Regions from separate parts of the Micromonospora sp. BQ32 genome, predicted to be linked through region 3. Evidence: riboswitches for the same ligand, from Rfam matches in the RefSeq annotation. Region 3 holds a riboswitch; each other region holds the start of a gene.
The links. A riboswitch is a leader RNA that binds a small molecule or an ion and turns the genes downstream of it on or off. The one in region 3 is predicted to bind cobalamin.

Region 1: it holds a riboswitch for cobalamin, as region 3 does, so the genes downstream of both, AC5L30_RS20920 (ribonucleoside-diphosphate reductase subunit alpha) here and cobN (cobaltochelatase subunit CobN) in region 3, are expected to answer to the same signal.
Region 2: it holds a riboswitch for cobalamin, as region 3 does, so the genes downstream of both, AC5L30_RS20970 (CbtB domain-containing protein) here and cobN (cobaltochelatase subunit CobN) in region 3, are expected to answer to the same signal.

What each region holds. Positions count from the first base shown of each region.
Region 1 covers NZ_JCADBI010000011.1:47,884-54,338, reverse strand. Annotated here, with positions in the region: gene tnpB (IS607 family element RNA-guided endonuclease TnpB) at 1-240, opposite strand, end outside; partial or broken gene AC5L30_RS20930 (IS607 family transposase) at 237-810, opposite strand; gene AC5L30_RS20925 (enolase C-terminal domain-like protein) at 873-2,270, opposite strand; cobalamin riboswitch at 2,702-2,918, shown strand; gene AC5L30_RS20920 (ribonucleoside-diphosphate reductase subunit alpha) at 3,111-5,429, shown strand; gene AC5L30_RS20915 (ribonucleotide-diphosphate reductase subunit beta) at 5,480-6,455, shown strand, end outside.
Region 2 covers NZ_JCADBI010000011.1:58,694-65,148, forward strand. Annotated here, with positions in the region: gene AC5L30_RS20955 (ABC transporter substrate-binding protein) at 1-419, opposite strand, end outside; gene AC5L30_RS20960 (ABC transporter permease) at 460-1,467, opposite strand; gene AC5L30_RS20965 (amidohydrolase family protein) at 1,789-2,667, opposite strand; cobalamin riboswitch at 2,943-3,088, shown strand; gene AC5L30_RS20970 (CbtB domain-containing protein) at 3,124-3,327, shown strand; gene AC5L30_RS20975 (CbtA family protein) at 3,318-4,088, shown strand; gene AC5L30_RS20980 (histidine phosphatase family protein) at 4,085-4,681, shown strand; gene AC5L30_RS20985 (MFS transporter) at 4,758-6,260, opposite strand.
Region 3 covers NZ_JCADBI010000001.1:580,857-587,311, reverse strand. Annotated here, with positions in the region: gene cobN (cobaltochelatase subunit CobN) at 1-2,441, opposite strand, end outside; cobalamin riboswitch at 2,752-2,928, opposite strand; gene AC5L30_RS02520 (hypothetical protein) at 3,166-3,441, opposite strand; gene AC5L30_RS02515 (DUF5919 domain-containing protein) at 3,596-4,489, shown strand; gene AC5L30_RS02510 (inositol monophosphatase family protein) at 4,486-5,316, shown strand; gene AC5L30_RS02505 (hypothetical protein) at 5,480-5,815, opposite strand; gene AC5L30_RS02500 (RNA polymerase sigma factor) at 6,069-6,455, shown strand, end outside.

The sequences.
Region 1 (6,455 bases), on a different contig from region 3:
ATCAGCCTTCGCGGCATTCCACGCCTTACGCAGCCCGGCGAGCGACCACGGCAGAGACGGCGTCAGCACCTCATCCGGCACACCATAGGAGCGCTCCGCCGCGCGCTGGCCCATGACCGCCTTGACCCGGGCGAGCGCCCAGTTGTGCGCCACCCGCGCAGCCCCGACGTGCGCCCTCACGGCGCGTTCCTGCCCCGGGGTCAGGTCGAGGGCAAACCGGTACGCCTGGACCGTCCTCATATCAGGTCCCCGGTGACCGCCTCGACCGCACGGCGCACACGGCCTGCGGCGGCGTGACGGCCGTACAGGCGGGCACACAGCGAGGTCAGGATCTCAGACACGTCACGCATAAGGTCGTCGTTGACCTCCGCCGAGTCTATGACCAGCAGTTGGGGCCCCTGCGCGGACAGCGCAGCCTCAACGTGCTCGATTCCGAATCGGGCGAACCGGTCCCGGTGCTCGACCGCGATGGCCGACACAGCCGGGTCACGCAACAAGAGGAGCTGTTCGCAGTGCCCGTTGAGCGCTGAGCCGACCTCGGTCACCACCCGATCGACGGCAAAGCGCTGACCGGTAGCCCACAAAGTCACCCGGGCGACCTGCCGGTCCACGTCCGGCTCCTGGTCGGCCGAGGGCACTTGGTCGTACACCACAACCTGCCCAGCGCACGGCGCCGCGCCGGTCAATGGCTCACCGACCATGATCAGCCGGCCGAGCCGGTAGGAAGGAACGGGCAGCGTTCCCGACTCGTACCCGCCGCGCGGTCGCGTGCGAGATACCGGTAGCCGCCGCCCACTCCTTCAAGTTCACACCGCCACTTTAGACAACTTCTGAGCACTCCTGATCGCCAGCGCGCCAGCAGTTGCTGCCCCCTAGCGGCCGGCGGGGGTGGCCTTCCCACCCGCGATCACGTACGCCGCCTCCGGAGATGACACGGTAGTCGGGTCTGTCGCCGCCCAGTAGTGGCCGTCGGGGAACCGGTAGAGCGCGACCGACTCGGGACGCATCCGGGTGGAGTAGCCGGGCTGGCTGGGCAGGACGTATCCGCTGCCCGAGCCGGTGTCGCGGATGATGCACGGATCGGTGAAGTGCTCGTGCAGGTGGTCGACGAACTCGGTGACCCGGTCGGTGAGATCTCCCGAGATCGCGACGTAGTCGAGCACCGACACGTGTTGGACCATCTCGCACAGCCCCACGCCGCCGGCGTGCGGGCACACCGGGACGTCGAACTTCGCGGCGAGCAGCAGCACGGCGACGATCTCGTTGATGCTGGCCAGCCTGCCGGTGTCCAGCTGGCAGAAGTCGATGGCCTCGGCTTGGAACAGCTGCTTGAACATCACCCGGTTGTGGCAGTGCTCGCCGGTGGCGACGCCGATCGGGGCGACGGCACGGCGGACGGCCGCGTGGCCCAGGATGTCGTCGGGGCTGGTCGGCTCCTCGATCCACAGTGGCCTGAACTGGGCGAGGGCGGTGACCCAGTCGATGGCCTGGCCGACGTCCCACACCTGGTTGGCGTCGATCATCAGGTTGCGATCCGGCCCGAGGATCTCCCGCGCGATCGCGCATCGGCGGATGTCGTCGTCGAGGTTGGCGCCCACCTTGAGCTTGACGTAGCCGTAGCCGGTGTCCACCGCCTCCTGACACAGCCGGCGTAGCTTGTCGTCGCCGTAGCCGAGCCAGCCCGCCGAGGTGGTGTAGGCGGGGTAGCCGGTCCGGTCGAGCTCGGCGAGGCGGGCGGCCTTCGTGCCCTCCTTGGCCCGCAGGATGGCCAGCGCCTCGTCCCGGGTCAGCGCGTCGGACAGGTAGCGCAGGTCCGCGATGTCGACGAGCTGCTCGGGGGACATGTCGACGAGCAGCCGCCACAGCGGCTTGTCGGCGACCCGGGCGACCAGGTCCCACGACGCGTTCAACACGGCCGCCAGTGACAGGTGGACGACGCCCTTCTCGGGGCCGAGCCAGCGCAGCTGGGAGTCGGAGGTGAGCAGGCGGTAGACCGCGCCCATGTCCGCTGCCATCGTCGCCACGTCCAGGCCCACGAGGCGCTGTGCCTGGTGGACCGCCGCCGCCGCGACGATGTCGTTGCCCCGGCCGATGGTGAAGGTGAGGCCGTGCCCCGCGAGCGGCGCGCCGACGCCGTCGACGCCGTCGGTGTGCAGGATGACGTAGGCCGCCGAGTAGTCGCCGTCCTTGTTCATGGCGTCTGACCCGTCAGCGGTCAGGGAGGTGGGGAAGCGGACGTCTTCGACGGTGACGGCAGTGATCTGCGGCATGCGCTCCTCGCCCGGCTAGGCTAAAGATCAGATGATCACTGGGAGTATACGGACGGCTGCTCCAGCACGTCAACGATGTCGATCACCGTTGGACCGCAGACATATGATGTATACCGCGTCGCGTCGATCCACCTTGCCGCCCATCGTGCCGGTTGGCGGGCGCGGGCGGTGGCGAAGGTGGGCCCTGAAGGTTGGATGTTGAACCGCGCCGGGAGGGCATTGACGGCGGCTTATGGGCTCGACGTGCGGCGTCATTGCCTCGATACATCAAATCTTTGTCGATTGTCCACACCCGTGCGGAGGGCCCGGTCCCCGTTGCCTGACGTCGGCCGGCGCGGCGTGGTCCACACTTTGGTGACGGTGGTCACCGAGCGGCCGCCGACACGCCCGAGACCGACATGTGGGGTGTGACAACGGCTCCGTCCCTATATATGGTGTCGAGCGCAGCTGGTTCGGCCGCTCATCCAGAGCGGTCGAGGCAACAGGGAACCCGGTGGAAATCCGGGACTGTCCCGCAGCGGTGAGTGGGAACGACCGCCGTCATCAGCACTGGGCCACCAACCGGCCTGGGAAGCGACGGCCAGTAGGAGACCGGCGAGCCCGGTCGTGCCCGCGAGTCCGAAGACCTGCCAGCGCGCCGCGTACCCGCACCCGGGTGGGCGGCGGTCCGAGGCCGCGTGGGACGGCTGACGCCCCCTGACCCACGCCGGGCTGGCGTGGCGTCCGCCGGTGTCTGTCTCCTCACGTCCGGGCCATGAGGTCTCGAACTCCGAGGAGCGAGTGGTGACAGTCACCGAGGTAGTCCCGGCCAGCGGCGACGCGACAGTGCGGCGCACACCGATGCAGGTCCGCAAGCGCGACGGCGGCACCGAACCCGTGGACGTGAACAAGATCGTCCGAGCGGTCGAGCGGTGGGCCGACGACCTGACCGACGTCGACCCGATGCGGGTGGCCACCCGCACCATCAGCGGCCTCTACGACGGCGCGACCACCGCCGAACTGGACCGGCTGTCCATCCAGACCGCGGCCGAGATGATCGGTGAGGAGCCGCAGTACTCGCGCCTCGCCGCGCGGCTGCTGGCCGGCTACGTCGACAAGGAGGTGCGTCGACAGGGCATCACCTCGTTCAGCGCCGCGGTCCGGGTCGGCCACGCCGAGGGCCTGATCGGTGACGACACCGCCGCGTTCGTCGCCGCGCACGCCACGACGCTCGACCAGGCCGTCGACGTGAACGGCGACCGCAGGTTCGAGTACTTCGGCCTGCGCACGGTGTACGACCGCTACCTGCTGCGCCACCCCACCAGCCGACTGGTGCTGGAGACCCCGCAGTACTGGCTGCTGCGGGTGGCCTGCGGCCTGTCCCGGACGGCGGACGAGGCGGTCGACTTCTACCGGCTGATGTCGAGCCTGGCCTACCTGCCCAGCTCACCGACCTTGTTTAACTCCGGGACCCGGCACACCCAGATGTCCTCCTGCTACCTGGTCGACTCCCCGCTCGACGAGCTGGACTCGATCTACCAGCGGTACGCCCAGGTCGCCAACCTGTCCAAGTTCGCCGGTGGCATCGGCATCGCGTACTCCCGGGTCCGCTCCCGGGGAGCGCTGATCCGGGGCACGAACGGGCAGTCAAACGGGATCGTGCCGTGGCTGCGCACGCTCGACGCGAGCGTCGCCGCGGTCAACCAGGGTGGCCGGCGCAAGGGCGCGGCCTGCGTCTACCTGGAACCGTGGCACCCGGACATCGAGGAGTTCCTGCAACTGCGGGACAACACCGGCGAGGACGCCCGGCGCACTCACAACCTCAACCTGGCCAACTGGATCCCGGACGAGTTCATGCGCCGGGTCGAGGCCGACGAGCCGTGGTCGCTGTTCGACCCGCACGAGGTGCCCGAACTGCCCGACCTGTGGGGGGAGCGGTTCGACGCCGCATACCGGCAGGCCGAGGCGCAGGGTCGCTACGTGCGGCAGGTCCCGGCACGGGAGCTGTACGGGAAGATGATGCGGACCCTCGCCCAGACCGGCAACGGGTGGATGACCTTCAAGGACGCCGCCAACCGACTCTGCAACCAGACCGCCGAGCCGGGCAACGTGGTGCACCTGTCCAACCTCTGCACCGAGATCGTCGAGGTGTCCAGCGACGCCGAGACCGCCGTGTGCAACCTCGGCTCGGTGAACCTCGCCGCCCATCTCACCGACGGCGGCATCGACTGGGAGCGGCTGCGCGCCACGGTGCGGACCGCGGTGACCTTCCTCGACCGGGTCATCGACATCAACTACTACCCGACCGCGCAGGCGGCGGCGAGCAACCCCCGCTGGCGGCCGGTCGGGCTCGGGCTGATGGGCCTACAGGACGTCTTCTTCGCGCTGCGGCTGCCGTTCGACTCGCCGGCTGCCCGGGAGCTGTCCACCCGGATCAGCGAGGAGCTGTACCTGACTGCGCTGGAGACCTCCGCCGACCTGGCGCGCGACTTCGGCGCGCATCCGGCGTACCCGCAGACCCGGGCCGCGCGGGGCCAGCTCCAGCCCGACCTGTGGGGCGTCGAGGGTACGCAGACCGCACGGTGGGACGCGCTGCGCGAGCGGGTCGAGGCGTACGGGCTGCGCAACTCCTTGCTGGTGGCGGTCGCGCCGACCGCGACCATCGCCTCGATCGCCGGGTGTTACGAGTGCATCGAGCCGCAGGTGTCCAACCTGTTCAAGCGCGAGACCCTGTCGGGGGAGTTCCTCCAGGTCAACACCGCGCTGGTACGCGAGCTGAAGGCCCGCGGCCTGTGGACCGAGCGGATCCGGTCGGCGATCAAGCGGGCGGAGGGGTCGGTGCAGGACATCGCCGAGCTGCCGGCCGGCGTACGGGAGCTGTTCCGGACCGCCTGGGAGCTGCCGCAGCGGGCGCTGATCGACCTGGCCGCCGCCCGCGCCCCGTTCATCGACCAGTCCCAGTCGCTGAACCTGTTCCTGGCCGCACCGACCATCGGCAAGCTCTCCTCGATGTACCTGTACGCCTGGAAGGCCGGGCTGAAGACCACCTACTACCTGCGTTCGCGCCCGGCCACGCGGATCCAGCAGGCCACCGTCAGCGCTGTCGCACCCGTCGTCGTCGACGCGGACGCGCTGGCCTGCTCGCTGGAGAACCCCGAGTCGTGCGAGGCCTGCCAGTGACCGCCGACGCCACCACCGACGCCAGCACCACCGACGCGAGGACCACGCACATGCTGCTCGACCCCGGGATGGACCTCACGCTCCGCCCGATGCGCTACCCGCACTTCTTCGACCGGTTCCGCGACGCCATCCGCAACACCTGGACGGTCGAGGAGGTCGACCTGCACGCCGACCTCGCCGACCTGGACAAGCTGTCACCGGCCGAGCGGCACCTGGTCAGTCGCCTGGTGGCGTTCTTCGCCACCGGCGACACGATCGTCGCGAACAACCTGGTGCTCAACCTCTACCAGCACGTCAACAGCCCCGAGGGTCGCCTCTACCTGTCCCGGCAGCTGTTCGAGGAGGCCGTGCACGTCCAGTTCTACCTCAACCTGCTCGACACGTACGTGCCCGACGAGACCGAGCGCTTCGAGGCCTTCGCGGCCATCGAGAACATCCCCTCGATCCGCCGTAAGGCCGAGTTCTGCTTCCGCTGGATCGACTCCCTCAACGACCTGCGGGAGCTGCGGTCCCGTGAGGACCGGCGGACGTTTCTGCTCAACCTGATCTGCTTCGCCGCCTGCATCGAGGGCTTGTTCTTCTACGGGGCGTTCGCGTACGTCTACTTCCTGCGCTCCCGCGGCCTGCTGCACGGCCTCGCCTCGGGCACCAACTGGGTGTTCCGCGACGAGTCCATGCACATGGCGTTCGCGTTCGACGTCGTCGACACCGTCCGGGCCGAGGAGCCGGACCTGTTTGACGACGACCTCGCCGACCAGGTTCGCCGGATGCTCACCGAGGCGGTCGAGTGTGAGGTGCAGTTCGCCGAGGACCTGGTGGGCCACGGTGTGCCCGGTCTGACGTTGGCCGACATGCGGGAGTATCTCCAGCACGTCGCCGACCGCCGCCTGGCCCAGCTCGGCATCGCGCCGCACTACGGGTCGAGCAACCCGTTCGGTTTCATGGAGTTGCAGGACGTGCAGGAGCTGTCCAACTTCTTCGAGCGGCGGGTGTCGGCGTACCAGGTCGGGGTGACCGGCACCGTGG
Region 2 (6,455 bases), on a different contig from region 3:
GCGACCGGGATGTTGGCGCCAAGCGCCTTGTCGGTGGCGGGTGCCAGCGCGCTGGAGTCGGTCGCCGCGTAGACGATGCCGTCGACCTTCTTGGTGACGAAGTTCTGGATCAGGTTGACCTGGCCCTCGACGTCGGTCTCGGTGGTCACCCCGTCCCACTGGACGGTGACGTCCCCCGCGCGCTGCGCGGCACACTCCGCGCCCGCCTTGACCGTGTTCCAGTAGTCGGCCCCGACCGCCTTGGGTACGACGGCGAGCTTCAACGGGCCGCTGGCGTCCTTGGTCGCGCCGTCGCCGCCGTCCCGGACCTCGACCCCGCCGCAGGCGCTGAGCAGAGCGGTCGCCGCGGCCGCAGCCAGGATCGCCTGCGCGCGCAGGAGTCGTCCTCGCGTCCGCCGGCTGGTGGTGGTGTGTGCCATGGTGTGTGTCCTTCCTCGTTCGGACTCTCGGAATGGCATGTCAACCCCGTGATTCCAGCCGCCGGCGGCGGTACTGGTCGAAGTAGACGGCGGCCCAGATGATCACGCCGACGATCACCTGCTGGTAGTGGATGCTGATGTCGAGCAGGACGGCGCCGTTGCGGACCAGGGCGATGAGGAACGCGCCGATGATGGTCCCGACGATCCGGCCCTGCCCGCCGAACAGGCTGGCACCGCCGATGACCGCGGCGGCGATGACGTCGAGCTCCAGCGAGATGCCGTAGTTGGGCTGGCCGGAGTTGACCCGGGACGCGGCGATCATGCCGCCCAGCCCGACCAGCACGCCGGCCAGCACGTACACCCCGGTCAGGTGTCGCCCCACCCGGATGCCGGAGCGACGGGCCGCCTCCAAATTGGAGCCCATCGCGTAGGTGTACTGACCGAAGCGGGTCTGGGAGAGCAGGAAGGCGACCCCGACGGCGACCAGGACGGTGATCACCACGGCGAACGGAATGCCGAGGATCTGCCCGTTGCCGAGCAGTTGGAAGGATCGGGGCAGCCCGTAGACGCCGACCGCTCCGGTGATGATGAAGACGAGGCCGCGGCCCACCGACATCGTCCCCAACGTCGCGATGAACGGCGGAATCCGGGCCACGGTCACCAGCAGCCCGTTCAGCAGCCCGGCCAACGCGCCGACGCCGATCGCGACCGCCGTCGCCGCCCACAGCGAGAAGCCGAGGTCGCGCACGACCATCGCGCCCAGCACGCCGGCGAGCGCGGCGACCGACCCCACGGACAGGTCGATGCCCTTCGTGATGATGACCATCGTCTGGGCCGTGGCGATGATGGCGATCACCGCCGTCTGGGCCCCGATGTTGAAGAGGTTGTCCGCTGTCAGGAAGTAGGGACTCGCGAAGGTCAGGGCGATGAACAGGACGACCAACGCGGTCGCGGCGGTGAACTCGGAGACGGCGTGGGAGATGCGTTCCCGGAACCAGTCGCTGAGTTCACCGCGCTGCGTGCCGGCGGTTGCCTCGACGCTACTCATCGTCGGACCTGACCTCCCCAAGCGTGGCGCCGGCATTCGACGGGGACCCGCCGACGAGCCAAACGCCTGTGAGCGCCCGACCCCGCTCGATGGCAGTGCGCCTAGGTGCCGGCACAACTCCCGGGGAGATAGGTCGGATGTTTCCCACGATCAGGCGTTACCTTGCCACGCATTCACGTATGTTGCCAAGGTCTTGCGAGCATGTTTTGCCATCGTTACCTGCACCCCGGTGACATACGTCTGACCAAACCGACATCGGCTGCCATCCCTAGCATGTTATCGATAACATGCTATGTTCCCAGTCAGGAAGGCGCTGCCGCGTCAGGACGGGGCCAGCCGGTACACCCGGCCGGCGGTCTGCCACCAGATCGCCGCCCGGTCGTCCTCGGACAGCGGAGCCAGCAGGTCACCGACGGCCGTGACCCAGCGGATGTACGAGGTGGCGAGCAGGCACACCGGCCAGTCCGAGCCGAACATCAGCCGATCCGGCCCGAAGACGTCGAGGGCCTCCTCGACCGCCGGCCGCAGGTCCGCCGTCGTCCAGGACGCGCCGTCCACCTCGGTCACCAGCCCGGAGAGCTTCGCCGTCGTGTTGGGCTCAGCCGCGAGCGCCCGTAGGTCATGCCGCCAGTCACCGAGATCGGCGCGCCCGAGCGGGGGTTTGCCGAGGTGGTCGAGGACGAACCGCACCTGGGGCAGGTCACGGACGAGCCGGGTGGCCGCCGGCAGCTGATGGTGGCGCACCAGAAGGTCGAAGGCGAGGCCGGCGGCCCCGACCGCGGCGATGCCGCGCCGCACGTCGGGGCGGTCGAGATAGGACGGGTCGGGCTCGGACTGGACCAGGTGGCGGATCCCGACCAGCCGTTCGCCGCCCCGCGCCCTCCGTAGTCGGTCGAGGCGGCGGTCGACATTGGCGGCGGTGAGGTCGACCCAGCCGACGACCCCGGCGACGAGGGGGTCGTCGGCCGCGATGCCGAGCAGCTCGGGCGTCTCCGACCGAACGGCGACGGACTGCACGACCACGGTCTGGGCGACCCCGGCGGCCCGGGCCGCCGGGGCGAGCTCGACCGGCGTGAAGTCGTCGTCGATCACGGCCATGGTGTGCGGATCGATCCAGGGCTGCGGGTGCCGCGCCCGGACCCAGAGGTGGTGATGCGCGTCGACGATGCCCGGTCGCCGCGCGACCTCGCCGGTCGTCACCGGACCCCGTCCTGGCGCGTTCTCGTCCACCCCACACCCCGCCCAGCCGCTGATCGAACCCTCCAAGTCGACCCGGAGCCACAGAGCCGATCTGGCAGGTTGACCATGTTAGCGGTAACAGGCTGTTCCCAAGTCGCGGAACGCGCGCCACAATCGGCCGCCGGCAGTGTCACCTTTTGGTCTGACGAATCCGCCGGCACCGTGCGGCTGGTCCGGCTCACTGACCGACCGGTGGGGGACGCGTGCGGGGCGTGGGGTCCGGGTTGACCGTCTGAGGTGGCACCGATACCGTCGACCCACTATCTGCGGCGACGCGAGGGAAGCCGGTGTGAATCCGGCGCGGTCGCGCCACTGTGAGCGGTTCCCCAACCACAACTGGGGGCCGCGAGCCAGGACGCTCGGTCGTCCGCAGCCTTGCGATGGGGACGCGTCATCCCTGGGGAGGTTCGTGTATTCATGTCTAGCTCCGCTTCCAGCCAGCCGGTGGTGCACCCCGCTGGCAGTGCACGTCTGCTGTGGACGGCTCTGGCGACCGTTGCCGTGCTCGCCCTGCTTGCCTACCTCGTCGCCTTCGACCAGGGGGCGGTGTCGCGCAGCGGGATGTACCTGCACGAGTTGATGCACGACGGCCGGCACCTGCTGGGTGTCCCGTGCCACTGAACACCACCACCGCTCCCCCGTTCGTCGCCGTCCTCGTTCGCGGGCTGCTCGCCGGCCTGATCGCCGGCCTGCTCGCCGGGGCGTTCGCGTACGTCGCTGGCGAACCGCACGTCGAGGCGGCCATCGCCATCGAGGAGGCGGCGACGCACGCCGAGCCTGCCGCTGGTGCGCACGATCACGAGGACGCTCTGGTCAGCCGGACAGGTCAGCGCGGCGGCCTGTTCCTGGCCACCGCCCTGTTCGGGGCCGCGATGGGTGGCCTGCTCGCCACGGCGTACGTCCTGCTGTCCCGTCGGCGGCGCGGCGACGACGACGGGCGGTCGGGCCTGCTGCTGGCCGGCGCGGCGCTGCTCGGCGCGGTGATCGTGCCGTTCCTCAAGTACCCGGCGAACCCGCCGGCGGTCGGCGACCCGGCCACCATCGACCAACGGACCGTCACCTACCTGTTGATGGTGGTGCTGGGGCTGGTGGCCGTGTGGGCCGGCTCGCTGGGCTACCGGTCGGTCGGCGCCCAGGCGCCGCCGTGGCTGCGCGCCGCCGCGGCCGTGGGCGGGTTCCTGCTGGTCACGGCAGTGGCGTACGTGGTGATGCCATCCTTCCAGGAGGTTCCGGCGGACTTCCCCGCGACCCTGCTGTGGAATTTCCGGCTGGCCTCGCTCGGCACCCAGGTCGTGCTCTGGACCGGCATCGGCCTGCTGTTCGCGGCTCTGATGCACCACGAGCGGCGACGCCGGGCCGGCACCGCGCTGCCGAGCACGTGACCCACACCAGCCTTCGGCTGGTCGCCCACGGTCACACCGCCGCTCTGCGCCGGGCCCGCTTCGGCGGCACCGACGACAGCCTGGACGAGGGTGGCCTGCGTGCCGCCCTCGCCCAGGCCCACCCGCGTCCGGACCGGCGTGGGCACCTCGGCGTGAACGACACCTGCCTGTCCAGCCCGGCGGCAGCGGCCCGGCAGACCGCCGACGCCTTCGATCTGCTGCCGACGATCGAGACGGCGTTGGCCGACTGTGACTACGGCGACTGGTCCGGCCGGTCGCTTGACGAGATCGCCGAGACGCACCCGCGGGCGCTGCGTGACTGGCTGTCCACACCGGACTCCGCGCCGCACGGCGGCGAGTCCGTCACGGCCGTACGGGATCGGGTCGGAAGCTGGCTGGACGAGCAGCGCGGCGCCGGTCGACGCATCATCGCCGTCACTCACCCACTGGTGATCCGGGTCGCGGTTGTGCACGTCCTCGGTCTGCCGACGGCGGCATACCGGCAGGTGGACGTGGAGCCGTTGGCGATCGTCCGGCTCACCAGCCAGGGCACGCGCTGGCAGCTCCGCCTGGGCGCACCGCGCGCAGCGTGAGGTCGCGCCAACCGCGCGGGCCGCGCCCACCAGAGGTGGACACGGCCCGCGCGGATGAGCACCGGTCAGCGTCTGCTCAGTGGTGCCGGTGGGACAGGTGCAGCTCGACCGGCTCGGGCGGAAGGTCGTCCACCCCGGCGGCGACGGCCTGTTCGTGGCGACGACGCGCCGACGGCAGGGCGAGTGCCGCGAAGACGGCCAGGACCGCAACGCCGGCGCACACCCAGAAGCCGGCGGTGAACGCGGTGTCGGTGGGCAGACCCTGAGGGGTGCTGTTCGACGTGATGACGGCCGCCACGACCGCCGCGCCGATGCTGCTGCCGATGGTCCGTGCGATGGTGTTGACGCCGCTCGCCTCGCCGGTCTGCCCGGCCGGGACGCTCTCGATGATGGCGTTGGACATCGCCGCGAACGCCAGGCCGATGCCGGCACCGGTGAGCACCCCGGAGAGCAGCACCTGCCAGGTCGCGCCGTGCGCGAGCGCCGGCAGCGCGAATGCGACGACGACCGCGACCGTGCCGAGGAACATCGGAACCTTGGGACCGAAGCGGCGGTCCAGCAGACCCGCGAGGGGACCGAAGACCACCATCATGAGGACGGTGGGCAGCAGGAACAGTCCCGCCTGGGACACCGTTTTGCCGAACCCGTAGCCGGTGGCCGCGGGAAGTTGCAGCAGGGTCGGTACGAGCACGAACGTCCCGAACATCGCGAAGCCGAGGATCAGGGCGACGAGGTCGGTGGCCCAGACACCGCGAATCCGCATCAGACGCATGTCGATGAGCGGCTCGCGTACCCGAAGCTCGACCCGGACGAACACCACCATCGCGACCGCCCCGAGCACGAACAGGCCGACGGTCTTCGGCTCGGTCCAGCCCCAGCCCTGCCCTTTGCTCACGGCCAGCAGCAGCGAGACCAGCGACACCGACAGGACGGCCGCGCCGAGCATGTCGAGCCGCCCGGGCGTGCGGACCCGCGACTCGGGCATCCCGAAGATCGCGCCGAGCAACGCGACGACGACGAGGACCAGCGGCAGCCAGAACAGCCAGTGCCACGACAGGTGCTCCACGATCGGGCCTGCGGCCACGATGCCGACACCGGCGCCGACCCCGAAGATCGCCGACAGCAGGCCGACGGTGACCCCGACCTTCTCGCGGGGCAGTTGGTCGCGGACGATGCCGATCGACAGCGGCAGGATCGCTCCGGCGGCTCCCTGTAGCGCCCGCGCGACGATCAGCACGGTCAGGTTGGGCGCCAGGGCGGCGAGCAGGGTGCCTGCGGCGAGGGCCGCGAGGACGCCGATGAGGACCCGACGCTTGCCGACCATGTCACCGAGACGTCCGAGAATGGGCGTCAGCACCGAGGCGGCCAACAGGTACGCCGTGAGCACCCAACTGATGTCTCCGGTCGAGACGCCCAGGTCCCTTCCGATGGTCGACAGCGCGGGCGCCACCAGCGACTGCAGCACCGCGAACGCCAGGCCGCCCAGCGAGAGGTACAGCACCAGAAGGGTGCTGTTGGCGCGCGGGGCGGCGCTGGGCGCGGAGCCGAGGTGGGTCGACTCCTCGATGGTGTGGGTCATGAGATCCCCGAACTAGATGTAAACGTTTGCTGACTTAGCCAGTATGCGCAGCCGGGGAGGCATGTCAACAGTCGTTTACGTCACCCTCGGCCGCACCGGAGGTTGCGGCCGCCGGAAAGTCAACATATGTTTACTTGCGGGCGGGTGACGACCGGTGGCGCGGTCTGGAGAGCGATACCTCAGCGGTATAGATAT
Region 3 (6,455 bases):
GGGCCGGGTGGCACGAACCTCCCGTCGAGGGCCCCGAGGGTGTTGGTCAGCTCGTCGGTGGTCCGGTCCAGTCGGGGCACCAGCTCGGTGGCGGCGAAGTGCAGCACCGCGGCGACGTCCGGGATCGACCGACCGGTCACCTCCGTCACCACGGCGTCGGCCGCGTCCACGGCCCAGTCCAGGGTTTCCATGCCGACGACCAGCCGCCGCGCGAGGGCCTCGATGAGGTCGATCGCGTCGGCGGCGGTGCCGGCCGGCCCGTCGACCACGTCGGTCAGCGCCGCAGGCAACGCCAGTCGCCGTCCCGGCGCCGCGAGCAGCTCCTGCTCGTCGAGCCCGTACCCGACGGCGAGGGCTTGGCGCAGGCCGGGCAGGGCGCGGGCGCCGCCCCAGATCTGCGGGGCGCGCAGCACCGCGAGGACCAGGTTGACCCGTGGCTCGCCGGTGGGCGCGTCGGCGAGGATGTGCAGCCCGTCGCGGATCTGCACGTCCTTGACCTCGCAGAGGTACCCGTCGAGGTGCAGCACAAAGTCGTCGAAGTCGTCCGCGTCCGGCATCGCCTCGGCGTGCAGGTCGTGGTGCAGCTCGGCGGCGCGCACCAGGTCCCAGATCTGGGCCCGCACGGTGGGCACCTTGGCCGGGTCGAGGGCCTGCACGGTCGCGTACTCGTCGAGCAGTTGCTCCAGTTTGGCCAGGTCGCCGTAGGTCTCGGCGCGGGCCATCGGCGGGACCAGGTGGTCGACGACCACGGCGTGTGCCCGCCGCTTGGCCTGGGTGCCCTCGCCGGGGTCGTTGACGATGAACGGGTACACCAGCGGCAGGTCACCGAGGACCGCGTCGGGCGCGCAGTCGGCGGCCAGGCCGAGGCCCTTGCCGGGCAGCCACTCCAGGGTGCCGTGCTTGCCCAGGTGCACCACCGCGTCCGCGCCGAAGCCGCCGTCCGCGACGGGCGCGGTCAACCAGCGGTACGCGGCCAGGTAGTGGTGGCTGGGCGGCAGGTCCGGGTCGTGGTAGATGGCGATCGGGTTCTCCCCGAAGCCGCGGGGTGGCTGGATCAGCAGCACCACGTTGCCGAAGCGCAGCCCGGCGAGCACGATGTCGCCGCCCTCGGTGTACAGCTCGCCGGGCGGCTCACCCCAGTGCTCCCGCATCCGCTCACGCAGCTCGGCCGGGACCTGGTCGAACCAGCGCCGGTACGTCGGCCCCGGTATCCGGGCCTCGGCGGCGGCCAACTGCTCCGGGGTGAGCCACTCCACGTCGTGACCACCGGCGGCGATCAGCGCGTGGATCAGCGCGTCGCCGTCGTCGGGCGGTGGCGCGTCGCCCAGGTGGTAGCCGGCCTCGGCCAGCGCGGCGAACAGCCGGACCGCCGAGGCCGGGGTGTCCAACCCGACGGCGTTACCGACCCGGGAGTGCTTGGTGGGGTACGAGCTGAGCACCACGGCGACCCGCTTGTCGGCGTGCGGCACGTAGCGCAGTCGGGCGTGGCGCACCGCGATCCCGGCGACCCGGGCGGCCCGCTCGGCGTCGGCGGCGTAGACCGAGAGCCCGTCGGCGTCGATCTGCTTGAACGAGAACGGCACGGTGACGATCCGGCCGTCGAACTCGGGGATGGCCACCTGCATGGCGGCGTCCAACGGGGACAGCCCGGCGTCGCTGTCGGCCCACTGCGCGCGGGTGCTGGTGAGGCAGAGCGCCTGGATGACCGGCACGTCGAGGGCGGCCAGGGCGCCGACGTCCCAGGCGTCCTCGTCGCCGCCACCGGAGGCGTCGGCGGCGACCGCACCGCCGGCCGCGAGCACCGTGACCAGCAGGGCGTCACACCGGGCGAAGAGCCCGAGGGGGCCGGCGCCCGCGGTCAGCCCGCGCAGCGAGCCGCAGAAGATCGGCAGCGGGTTGCCGCCGGCTTTGTGGACCGCGTCCGCGAGCACGTCGACGAAGTCGGTGTTGCCGGCGAGGGCGTGCGCCCGGTAGAAGACGATGCCGACGGTGGGCCGGTTCGGGTCGGCGGGGTGTTCGCCGTGCACGCCGTACGCCGGGGTGGGCGCGGGTGGGGCGAACCCCTCGCCGGTGAGCAGCACCGTGTCGGAGAGGAACCGGGCGAGCTGCCCCAGGTTGTCCGGGCCGCCCTCGACCAGGTACGCCAGCGCCTGGGTGACGACGCCGGACGGCACGGTGGAGATGGCCATCAACTCCGCGTCGGGCAGCGCCTCACCGCCGAGCACGACCGTCGGCGCGCCGGTGGCGAGCACCGCGGCGAGGCCGTCCGGCCACGCCTGCCGACCGCCGAGCAGGCGTACGACGACGAGGGCGACTCCGTCGAGCAGGGCGGGCACCTCCTCGGCGGTGACTCGCGCGGGGTTGGCCAACCGGTAGTCGGCGCCGCTGGCGCGGGCGGCCAGCAGGTCGGTGTCGGCGGTGGACAGCAGCAGAATGCGCACGGCAGGCTCCGGAAAGTGACGTCCTGCGCCCAACGGGGGCGACGGGACGATGCGGGTGGGTACGGCGTCAGCCGGTACGACGGCCCGGGTGAACGACACACCGACGCGGGCGTCGGGGCCGGTCAGCGGCGGGCGCCCGGCTCAGCGGTACCGGAAGCCAGCGACCTGGCGCACGCCGCAGCGGCCGGCCCGAGGCGTGCGGGCGCGGCCGGTTCCGGGCGCGGCGCGGCGACCGGCGCACAGGTTATGACGATGATCGTCGATGGGTGAGACGCCGTGCGTCATCGGGTCCTCCTCGGGTGTCCACGCCCTGGGGTACGTCCCGACGGCCGAAGTATCCTGGCTTCCGGATCGACGCTCTCCCCCGGCCTTCCAACCGCAGACACACGGCCGTGACTCACGAGGGGGGATCGCTCCCCGGTGACAGTGGCGGGACCGCGTCGGATTCGCACCGACTTCCTTCACTGCCGTCAGGCCGCGAATGCTGCCACACCGCCGCGCCGCCGGTCAACGCGGACCCCGCTGTCACCCGGCCTCGCTCACCACATTGACCTGCGAAAATATCGGCGCGGGGGGTCGCCTTCCACGACGGCGGGCTGTTGAGCTGGTTGATCCGTGTCGGAACCATCCCATGGCGGGACAGTGCGTGTGCGGTCCCCTTTGGAGCTGATGTCGTAGACGATTCAGCTCCGGCGGGGTTCATCGACGACGCGGTCAGCCTGGGTTACTCGTGCTCAGAGCGGCGCGGCCGGCGGGTCAACGACAGCCAGCCGAGGAAACGTACATGCATCACGGCAGGGTCGGGGCGACCGCCGAGGCTGTACATGTCGTGGATGGCCTCGTTCATGCAGGACGTCAGGTAGAGAGCCAGCGCCAGCGAGTGGCCGTAGAACTCGGCGACGAGATCAAGTTGGGCGCGGGAGCACGGCCACGCGGCGGCGCAGTTGCGGCACAACCAGGCCGGGCGCATGGGTAGGTGCGGACGGGACCGGAGACTCACACCACGACCCTGCTCACCGCAACTGCCACCATCCATCACAGCGGGTGATTCCTCGGCGGATAACTTTCTTCCGCCCTCCGGATGTCCTCCCGGTGCGGCCATCCGGCCACTGGATAAGCTGACCCTCACCCCTTGAGCAGGAAGGGAGCCATCCGTGAGCGTCCGGACAACTACCACGCTTTCTATCTCCGACCTGCTGTGGGACAGCACCGACATGCTTGATGCCTTGGCCGCTCGCGACGTCGCTCAAGTATTCCGCCTCGTCCAGCGAGCCACCCGCGCCAGCCAAACCACCCTCGGTGTCGCCACCGGTCTCAGCCAGGCTCAGGTCAGCGAGATCACCAGCGGTGCCCGCCGGGTCAGCAGCATCGATGTCCTCAACCGCATCTGCACCGGCCTGTCGATGCCGCGCCACGCACGTATGACGCTCCTGCTCGGCGAACGCGACCGGATGCCGGCCGAGCGGGACGTCAGTGGCCCGCAGGCCGCGAAGACTGCGCGGGACCAATGCGCCGATGTCACCGCGATCTATTCCAGCCGCTCAGATTTCCTGGCGGAGCTGCCGCCGCACGTTCTCTTCGACCGTGCCACGGACATCCGGGCGTCCGGCCTGTCGCTCAACCTCATCTGTCAGCAGTACGCCGACAACCGCCTCCTGAAGCTCCTCGCCGCCGGCACCCACCTCCGTTGCCTGTTCCTTGATCCGGCCGGTGAGGCGATCAGGCGGCAGGAGCGTGAGGACGACTATCCGGACGGACACCTGAGCGCTCTCACCGAACTCAACATCCAGAACCTGGCCCGCCGCATTCGTGACCGGCTCCCCGCAGGTGCCCGGGACCACCTCACCATCGGCGTCTACGACGAGTCCGTTCGGGCCAACGTGCTTCTGATCGATGACCGGCTCTGCGTCGTTCAGCACTACCTACCGCAGATGCGGGGCGTCGACTGCCCGACGATGGTCATCGAGCGCAGCGCGGGCCCCTCCGGCCTCTACCCGATATTCGACGCGATGTTCAGCTCGCTCTGGGATCGCAGCCGCCAGCTATGACCGACTACGCCCGCCTCCTTCCCCTCGCACAGGAGGCCGTCGACCTGGCGCAGGATCTGATGCGGACGCTTCAGCCCGGCGCGCTGACCTTCAAGGGTGACCGCGACATGGCTTCCGAGTTGGACTACGCCATCGAGAGGAGGGTTCGCGATCATCTAGCCGCCAAGGCCCCTGACGTCGGGTTCCTCGGCGAGGAGTACGGCAGCAGCGACGACAACAGCACTCTCACCTGGGCACTCGATCCCGTCGACGGCACCGTCAACTTCATCCACGGGTCACCCCTGTGCGCGATCTCCCTCGGTCTCGTCCACGGCGCCGAGGCCGTCCTCGGCGTCATCGACCTTCCCTTCCTCGGCACCCGCTACCACGCCGCCAGGGGACACGGCGCCTACGCCAACAACCGACTCATCCACACCAGCGGGGTCACCGACCTCAAGGACGCCGTGGTCGCCATCGGCGACTACGCGGTCGGCAACGAGGCCAGCCGGAAGAACGCCGAACGACTTGCCATCACCGAGCAGCTCACCCGGCACGTGCAACGAATACGCATGCATGGTTCTGCCGCGATCGACCTCGCCTGGTTGGCTCACGGCAGGATCGACGCGTTCATCATGCTCAACAACAAGCCCTGGGACACCGCCGCTGGCGTCGTCGTCGCCCGCGAGGCTGGTGCCCTGGTCGTCGACGTTGACGGCACGCCGCACAGCGTGGACGCTGTCGCCACGGTCGGCGGCAACAACCTGCTCCTTCCGCCCATCCTCAAGCTCGTTCAGCGATCACTCGCAGGTGCGGAACCCGACCAGGATGGAAGGCCATCGCCGACCTAGCTAGCTGGGCAGTACAGCTAGCGCAACATCTCGCCTTGCCGATCATGGAGTTGTGCTGAGCGACAAAACGGCCTTTCATCTTCAAACTGGGCACCACGCCTCCATGATCGACCTCGACATCGGGGTCAGCCGGCGGCACGGTCATGATCCGCAGAGCCGGCGTTCAGCGGGCGTGGCGTTCCGGGTGGGCCCGGCTCCAGGTCCGCATCCGTTCCGGGTAGCCGGTGCGCGCCGCCTCGTACAGCGGCACCGCGTGCTTGCGGGCGATGGCCCCGGCCGCGCGGGGCGTTCCGGTACGGCGACGGATCCACTCGCCGTCGTGGGCGATCGCCACCACTGTGGTGTCCGTCGCGGTCGTCTCCGGCTCCAGGTAGAACTCCACCCCCCGCCGGGTGGCCACGAACGCCTCCAGCGCCGCGAGGTCGTCGCGGGTCGCCTCCCGGTCCAGCTTCGTCGGGGTCGCCTCGGCACCCCGTGACCGGCGATTGAACCAGCTCATGCCCCACCCCTTCCCTCGACGCCCTCCAGTGCAGCACCGATTCCTGGCAATACGCTGCACGCCGGGTGGGAGACACCTGGCTCGTCCAGGAATCACCGGTGGAACCAACGGCGGGTGGGCGGTGTCATGAGTGTGATCCGAACGGAGGTCTCCCCTGGACAACGACGCGCTCGTCACCCGCGCTCGGGCAGGTGACCTGGAGGCGTACAACCTCCTGGTCGCCCGGCACACCGCGTCCGCGTACCGGACCGCGGTGCTGCTCGGCGCGGGCTCGGACTCCGAGGACGTCATCCAGGAGGCGTTTGTGAAGGCGTACCGGAAGTTGTCCCATTACCGGGGCGAGGCATCCTTCCGGTCGTGGCTGCTCGCGATCGTCGCCAACGAGACCCGCAACCTGCACCGCTCGCGGGGGCGGCGGGACGGGCTCGTCCTGCGGGCGGCGGCAGCGGACCCGGCGCCCGAGATCGTCGAGGACCACGCGGTCGGCGCGGTCCTCGCCGGGGAGCGCCGGGCGTCGCTGGTGCAGGCGCTGCGGCAACTGCCGGTACGGGACCGCGAGGTGATCGTCTGCCGGTTCTTCCTCGATCTCACCGAGGAGGAGACGGTGGCGGCTCTGGGCTGGCCCCGAGGCACGGTGAAG